DNA from 2 places in the Micropepsis pineolensis genome. Region 2 is predicted to be linked to the other one. Evidence: riboswitches for the same ligand, from Rfam matches in the RefSeq annotation. Region 2 holds a riboswitch; the other holds the start of a gene.

Region 1 (4,211 bases), 1.4 Mb from region 2:
CTTTCAGCAACCCGGCACTGGCAGACGCCCCCTGGCGCAGCACCACCACGGCAGCGGGTACCTCGCCCAGCTTCGGGTCGGGCAGCGCAAGCAAAGCCGCCTCACGCACCGCCGGATGGCTGGCGAGCACAGCTTCAACCTCGCCGCAGAAGATATTTTCGCCGCCGCGAATCAGCATGTCCTTGGTGCGCCCAACAATGGTGCAGAAACCTTCGGCATCAATGCGGGCCAGATCGCCGGTGCGGACCCAGCCATCGACAAAGGTTACGGCACTTTCCTCTGGCCGCTGCCAATAGCCCATGGCGACGTTCGGCCCATAGGCCCACAGCTCGCCCACCGTATCCGACGGCAGCACGTGGCCCGCCGCATCGGTCACCTTGATCGCGCAGGTCGGCGGCGGCAAACCGCAGGAGGCCGGATGGTCAAGATATTCGCGACCCGAATGACCAATACAAAGCGAAGCAGTCTCGGTCATGCCCCAGCCACTGCCGGGCACCGCAGGGGCGAAGACCCGGGCAATCTCGCCCGCCAGCGCCGGGGCAAACGGTGCCCCGCCATAACTGATCAGCCGCAACGATGTCAGGTCATAACTCTGGCGCGCCGGATGATCGAGCATGGCGCGGGCAATCGCCGGCACACCCCATAAATGGCTGACGCGCTCGGCTTCGATCAGCGCGAAGGCTGCTTCGGTATCCCATTTGGGCATCAGCACCAGCCGCGCCCCGCTATGCAGCGCCGGAATCATCACGGCGCAGGCCCCTATGACATGGAACAGTGGCACCGTTAGCAGCATGCTGCGCTGGGGCTGACACAGGAAATCGGCATCCGGCAGCGCCCCGCCTTCGCAAAGACGGGTGCGAGCCAGCGTATAGGCCATCGCCATAATCGTATCGAGCAGGTTACTCTGGCTGCACAGCACCCCGCGCGGCCGCGATGCCGTGCCCGAGGTGTAGAAGATGGCCGCAGCGCTGTCGGGTTCCAGCGGTGGCGGCACCTGTGGGTGCCGTGGCAGCATATGCCAGCGGCCCGCCGGACCGATCACCGCTTCCAGCTGGCTGACGCCTGCCCCCCCTCGCGATGCGCCGCACACCCAGACATGATCCAGACCAGGCTGCGCAGGCAGGCGACCGAGCCGTGTGTCATCGACAATGGCAAACTCAGCCCCACTATCGGCCAGCGCCGCCGCCAGTTCGGCCTCGGTCCACCAGGCATTAAGCGGCACGACCAGCGCCCCGGTCTGCAGGATGGCAAAAAACGCCACCGGCCATTCGGGCAGATTGCGCATGGCCAACCCGACGCGCTGGCCGGGGACCACCCCATGGGCTTTGAGGTCGGCAGCCAACGCCTGAACTGCGCGAAGAAATGCGTCGTAGGTGACCCTCGTCGCATCATAAATCAGAAATTCCCGCGCGCCGAAACGTTCCGCCCGCGCCAGCAAGGCTGGCACCGTGGCGGGCGCACATTTCCACACCCGCAAGGCGCGATTACCCTGCTGAACGGTCTCGATCTCAAAACAGGACCCCGGCCGGGTCAGCGCGGCATCCGCCGCCGCCCGAGACCATATTTTGCCATGCATCATGGCCCGCAGCTATTCCTTAATGGCACAAGGGCCATTATCCACGCTTGTTGCCGCGGGGGCAACAGATGCCTGAAATCGTGCACAGGCAACGGCTTAAACGTTGACGGTACCGCCGCTTTCGGCTTTGTAGACAGCCATCAGACGTAAGGTTTTGGGAACACGCACATCAAACGTGGCTGCCCCCGCAACTGTCGTCGGCAAGAGACGCCAACACGCCACTGAAGCCATATGCGCTTTGGGAAGGCTGGTGCTCTCGTTCGCAGCCGGCTAGCCAGGAGACCTGCCTTGCGTCGTCGTCCAGTTTTCGGCCGGGGTGTGCCGGAAATTAGCGGTTCTATCCGTCGCGGCGACAACGTGTATGAGTCGCTGCCGCGGAACATTCTGGCCATTCGAAGGATCAGGCTGAACCGCCACCGGCTCTTGGGATCTATTCCAGGAGAAATTTTATGCCTACATCCCGTTTAACGACAATCCTGCTTGGCACCACCACCGCGCTGATCGCCGCGTTTGGCACCTGCATGGCCCCAGCGGCCGCACAGGAGGTTGAGACCGTGGTGGTTTCTGCCACCCGCACGACCCAGCCGCTGGCCAAAACCGGCACCACGGTCACGGTCATTGATGCCGCCGATCTCGACGCCCGCCAGAGTGTCAGCCTGACCGACGCCTTGAGCGACGTGCCCGGCCTCAGCATCAACCGCACCGGTGGCGCGGGGCAGACCACTACGGTCTATTTGCGCGGTGCAGACAGCGGCCAGACCCTGACACTGATCGACGGAATCCGTCTCAACGACCCCAGTGACTCGTCGGGCAGTGCCAATTATGGCGATCTGTTCCTCAACAATATCGACCGCATCGAAGTTATGCGCGGCGCCAACTCGACCCTGTATGGCAGCAATGCCATGGCCGGTGTCATCAACATCATCACCAAGCGCGGTGGCGACACCGCCCTGACCGCCAGTGCGGAAGCTGGCACCTTTGATAGCTGGCGCGTCAATGTGGCGGCAAATGGGACTGCCGGGGCCACGGAATTCGGTGTCGCGGCCAATGATTATGCCACCAAGGGCATTTCAGCCGCGGCTGGCCAGCACGAAGCGGACGGCACGGCCAACCAGTCGCTCAATATCAACACCCGCACCCACCTGAGTGATACGATCAGCGTTGATGTCATCGGCTATTACGATCACGCCCACACCAAGTATGACGATGGCTACGACGCGAGCTACAATCTGGCTGACTCTGCCACCTATGAAACCCACAGCCTCTACAGCGGCTATGTCGGCATCAACCAGACGGCGCTGGATGGCATTCTGACCAACCGGCTGGCGCTGATCGCGTCCTCGTCCAAGCGCGATTTCTTTGATTCCGCTTACGACACCATCCACCACAACTATGCCTATGACGGTGGGGCGTTCCGCGTTGAATATCAGGGCGTGGCCAAGATCGACGACAGCACCGAGCTGTCCTTCGGGGCCGAAAGCGAAACAACCTATCTCGATAATGATACCTTCTCGTCTTATGCCGCCGCCGATCATATCGCCGGGCACAAGCGCACCACGTCGGGCTATGGCCAACTGCAGAAGACTCTGTTCGACCAGCTGACGCTGACCGTAGGTGCGCGCACCGACAATGATGACGAGTTCGGCAGCCACACCTCGGTCAAGGTCGCGGCGGCCTGGCAGATTCCGGAGCTCGATGCCACCCTGCATGCCAATTACGGCGACGGATTTAAATCGCCGACGCTCTATCAGCTCTATTCGGCCTATTCCAACCCGATTGATGCCCTGAAACCCGAATCCGCCCGCACGTGGGAAATCGGCGCCGACAAGAATTTCTTCGATGGCCGGCTGCACGCCTCGCTGACCTACTTCTGGCGTCATACCAGCAATCAGATTGACTGGCAGAACTGCTACAGCGCGTCTGATGCCCCCGGTTGCTCGCAGCGGCTGCAACAGTATGGCTATTACGTCAATATCGACCGTACCAAGGCCAATGGCATTGAAGCGGCGGTGGACACCCACCTGACCGATACGCTGACGCTGTCGGCCAACTACACCTATATGAACGCCACCGACCGCGACACCGGCCTTGATCTGGCCCGTCGTCCGCATTATCTGGCCAACGCCAATCTGCGCTGGCAGGCCACCGAAGAACTCGGCCTCGGCGTGGCGATGAACTATCTCGGTCAGCGCTTTAATGCCGCCAGTGAAACCACCAAGCTGGGTGCCAAGGAGAAGGTTGATTTGTTCGCCGATTACAATATCGACGCGCACTGGCAGATCTACGGCCGTATTGAAAATCTGTTCAATGACCGCACTCAGGCGGTGACCGATTACGGCGTAGAAGGTCTGGGTGCCAGCATCGGCGTGCGCGCGCGGCTCTAAGGCAACGAGCGCAAAAGTATAGACAGTTTGCGCGCAAAGGCGCGATCAAACAAAAAAACAGAGCGACGGGCCGATCGCATATGACCAGCCGTCGCTCTAATCGCCCATCAAAGCTGGTCAGCTCCGCCGGGCATACACGCCGGGGGCTGATCGGCAAATATTGTGGAAACCGGTCATGGGTGGCACCATTTCGGTGCTGCCCGTCACCAACACCCCATCAGGGGCCATCTGCCCGGCGATTTTCGCCAGCA
Region 2 (4,211 bases):
ATTTCCGTCACCGCCGGAATCCGTGGCGAGTGAATATCGTAGACGCCCGGCCCAATCGCATTGGGATAGCGATATTCGGCAAAGGCCGACAACAGCTCCATTTGCGAGCGCGCCGTCTCAATCGAAATCACATCGGCATCCAGCGCACCGATGGCGGCGATAATGTCGTTAAATTCGGCATAACACATATGGGTGTGGATCTGGGTTTCGTCCGCCACGCCCGAGGATGCCAGCCGGAAGGCCTCGACCGCCCAATTGAGATAGCCCTGCCAGTCATCGCAGCGCAGCGGCAGCCCTTCGCGTAACGCCGGCTCGTCAATCTGGATGACGCGGATGCCCGCCGCTTCCAGATCGGTCACCTCGTCACGCAGCGCCAGCGCAATCTGGCGGCACACCGCAGATCTGGGCAGATCATCGCGCACGAACGACCATTGCAGCATGGTCACCGGCCCGGTCAGCATGCCCTTGACCGGTTTTTCGGTCAGCGATTGCGCATAGCGCGCCCACGCCACCGTCATTGGCCGGGGCCGTGCGACGTCACCATAGATCACCGGCGGGCGAACATAACGCGAGCCATAGCTTTGCACCCAGCCATGTTTGGTGAAGGCATAACCGTCGAGCTGTTCGCCGAAATACTGCACCATGTCGTTGCGTTCAAATTCGCCATGCACCAGCACATCAAGACCAACCTCCTCCTGCCAGCGGATCGCCAATGCGGTTTCTGCCCGTAAGAAATCGACATAATCGGCATCGCTGACATTTCCCTTGGCATGCGCGGCACGCGCCGCACGCACTTCGTCGGTTTGCGGGAACGAGCCGATGGTGGTGGTCGGAAACGCCGGCAGTTTCAGATGCGCCTGCTGCCGGGCAATGCGGTCGGCAAAGGGGCTGTTGCGCGTTGCCATCGCCGGGGTGACATGGGCCATGCGCGCGGCCACATCCGCGCGGTGCACCGTGGCGGAAAGCCGCCGTGCCGCCAGCGCAGCCGATGCCGCCGCCAGCTTGTCCGCCACCGCACTTTCCCCCGCCGTGAGCGCGGTGTGCAAGCTGGCCAGCTCGCCCATTTTCTGCACGGCAAAAGACAGCCAACTTTTGACATCTTCGGCCAGTTCGGTTTCCACCGTCACATCAATCGGCACATGCTTAAGCGAGCAGGACGGTGCCAGTTGCAACTGTTCCGGTGCCCAGGCGGCCAGCACCGGCTTTAAGCCGAAGATCAGCTTTTCCAGATCGGCGCGCCAGATATTGCGCCCGTCGATCACCCCCAGCGACAGCACCCGATCCCTGGGCGCTTTGGCCAGCACTTCGCCCAGCTGTTCGTGGCCGCGCACCAGATCAAGATGCAAACCCGCCACCGGCAAATGCACCACCGTATCCAGTGCCGTGCCGAAATCGCCAAAATAACTCGCCAGCAGAATTTTCAGACCGGGGGCGGCATGGCTCAGCGCCGCATAGCTTTGCACCAGCGCCGCCAGCGCCCCGGCATCCAGATCGGTGGCCAGCACCGGCTCGTCGATCTGGACCCATTTCGCCCCGGCCTTGGCCAGACGCTGTAGCAACTCGCCATAAACCGGTAGCAGCCGCGGCAACAGGCTGAGCGTATCGGCACCACTGCATTTGCCAAGGCGCAGAAAACTCACCGGCCCGATCAGCACCGGGCGCGTATTGTACCCCAGCGCACAGGCTTCGAGATATTCCTCGACCGGCTTTAAGGTGGACAGCGTGAAGGACTGATCGGCAGTAAATTCCGGCACCATGTAGTGATAATTGGTGTCGAACCATTTGGTCATTTCCAGCGCCGCAACATCCTGCGCCCGGCCATGGGTGCCGCGCGCCATGGCAAAATAGGTGTCGAGTGGCACCGCCCCACCCTGCCAGCCATAACGGGCCGGAACCGCACCGACCATGACCGCGGTATCAAGCATGGAATCATAGAGCGAGAAATCATTACTGGGCAGAATTTCAACCCCCACCGCCTGTTGCTGCGCCCAGGACGCGGCACGAAGACCGGCAGCGGTTTTGAGCAGCGCTTCGGCATCCGTTTTTCCGGCCCAGTAACTTTCCAGCGCAAATTTCAGCTCGCGTCTGGGGCCGATCGATGGCCCCCCCAGACTTGCAACAGCTAACAAAGACATCGGCAATACTCCAAAATGGTTGGAGCAAAGGCCAAGCGGGCGCAAGACGTACCGGTTCACGGCACGCACACCATGCGCAACCCGCCGGGACACCCCGCCCGTGGACGATCTGTTGCTGTAAGGCAGGTCTCCTGGCTTTGCGGGTCGTCACGGCTGCCCGCCTTCCCAGGGATACCCCAGTGGCTTTTGAACAGTCGCTCACCGCTGACAGTTGCGGGGGCAGCGCCGGTCTTGCACCGGCTTCCCTCTTAGCTTTTGAGCAAAAAGCACGCCCAAAAGAACCTTAAGCCCACCGACACTATCGGCGGGCTCAATGGGTGTCAATAAAGACATAAAGAAATCTTTATGTCTGCATATCCATTATGTTTTTACCCGCGCACTTCCATCTGGATCGGGCCATCCTTGCGACCATGGATAAACTGATCGACATAGGGGTTGTCGGCAGTATCAATTTCGACCGTCGGCCCCGCCCAGACGATCTTGCCCTTGTAGAGCATGGCGATGCGGTCGGCGATTTTGCGGGCGCTGACCATGTCATGGGTGATCGACAGCGCAGTGGCCCCGACATCCTTGACCATATCGACGATCAGATTGTTGATGACGTCCGACATGATGGGGTCGAGGCCCGTGGTCGGCTCGTCAAAGAAGATGATCTCGGGCTTGGTGGCAATGGCACGCGCCAGCCCGACGCGTTTTTGCATGCCGCCCGACAGTTCCGACGGCGACAGTGCACCAACATCCGCCGTCAGCCCGACCTTGGCCAGGGTTTCAATGGCGATGTCCTTCGCCTTTTTACGGCCCATGCCATGGCCCTGGATCAGACCAAAGGCGACATTTTCCCAGACCGGCAGACTGTCGAACAAGGCAGCGTTTTGAAACAGCATGCCAAATTTACGCAAATAGGCTTCGCGGGCCCGGCCACGCAGGCGCGTCACCGGCTCGCCATCCACAAAGATCTCGCCTTCGTCGGGGCGCAGAATGCCCAGAACGCATTTGATCGTCACCGATTTGCCGGTGCCCGAGCCACCGATGACGACCAGAGATTCCCCCTGCTCGATGGTCAGATCGACGCCATCCAGAACCACCTTGGATCCGAAGCGTTTTTTCACGCCCTTGAGTTCGATTTTTGCCATGGCGATCTCTTAGAACAGGATGTTGGTCAGGATGTAGTTGGAAGCCAAAATCAGGATCGACGCCGACACCACCGCACTGGTGGTGGCGCTGCCGACGCCCTGCGCCCCGCCCTTGGAATGGAAGCCGTGATAGCACCCCATCAGCGCGATGAGAAAACCGAACACCGCCGCCTTGATCAGGCCGGAAGCGACATCCTTGAAATCGAGGGCATTGATGGTGTGCTGCAAATAGATCGTACCGGTGAAATCCAGACTGCTGGTAGAGACGACGTAACCACCGAAAATGCCGATGGCATCTGCCACCGCCACCAGAAGCGGCATGGCGATCACCGCCGCCACCAGACGCGGCACCACCAGATATTTCATCGGGTTGGTGGCCAACGTGGTCAGCGCATCAATCTGTTCGGTCACCCGCATGGTGCCAAGCTCGGCAGCGATGGCCGCCGCAACGCGCCCCGCCACCATCAGACCGGCGATCACCGGCCCCAGCTCGCGCGTGATGCCGATCAGCACCACCACCGGCATGTAGACTTCGGCACCATAACGGGCGGTGCCGATATAAATCTGTAAGGCCAGCGCACCGCCGGTGAAGAAGGCCGTCAGCCCAACCACCGGCAGCGAGAAATAGCCGACGCGCATGAACTGTTTGAACAGCAACGACCAATAGATCGGCGGTCGCACGATGCTGATCACCGCGGTGGCGGTGAACATGCACAGCCGACCGATCTCCTGCAAAAAGCCAAGCGTGATTTTCCCGATGGCGGCAAAGACGTTCATGCGGCCTCCTGATAGACGCGCGCGGCGCGGGGTGAAACCTGTGTCAAAATCTCGTACGAAATCGTGCCGGACGCACCGGCCAGTTCTTCCAGCGATACAACATCGCCAAACAGTTCCGCGTCCATCCCGGCGTGGGGGGGCACGGTAAGATCGGTCACATCGAAGA

The links. Region 2 has a riboswitch for cobalamin ahead of metE (5-methyltetrahydropteroyltriglutamate--homocysteine S-methyltransferase). Riboswitches for the same ligand answer to the same signal wherever they lie in the genome.
Region 1: another riboswitch for cobalamin. It lies ahead of ACZ5RI_RS00090 (TonB-dependent receptor plug domain-containing protein); the one in region 2 lies ahead of metE (5-methyltetrahydropteroyltriglutamate--homocysteine S-methyltransferase).

The regions. Positions count from the first base shown of each region.
Region 1 is NZ_AP042408.1:24,282-28,492, forward strand. It holds gene ACZ5RI_RS00085 (class I adenylate-forming enzyme family protein) at 1-1,579, opposite strand, end outside; cobalamin riboswitch at 1,709-1,881, shown strand; gene ACZ5RI_RS00090 (TonB-dependent receptor plug domain-containing protein) at 2,026-3,960, shown strand; gene ACZ5RI_RS00095 (CheR family methyltransferase) at 4,078-4,211, opposite strand, start outside.
Region 2 is NZ_AP042408.1:2,083,359-2,087,569, reverse strand. It holds gene metE (5-methyltetrahydropteroyltriglutamate--homocysteine S-methyltransferase) at 1-2,135, opposite strand, end outside; cobalamin riboswitch at 2,240-2,436, opposite strand; gene ACZ5RI_RS09275 (ABC transporter ATP-binding protein) at 2,504-3,268, opposite strand; gene ACZ5RI_RS09270 (MlaE family ABC transporter permease) at 3,278-4,045, opposite strand; gene alr (alanine racemase) at 4,042-4,211, opposite strand, start outside.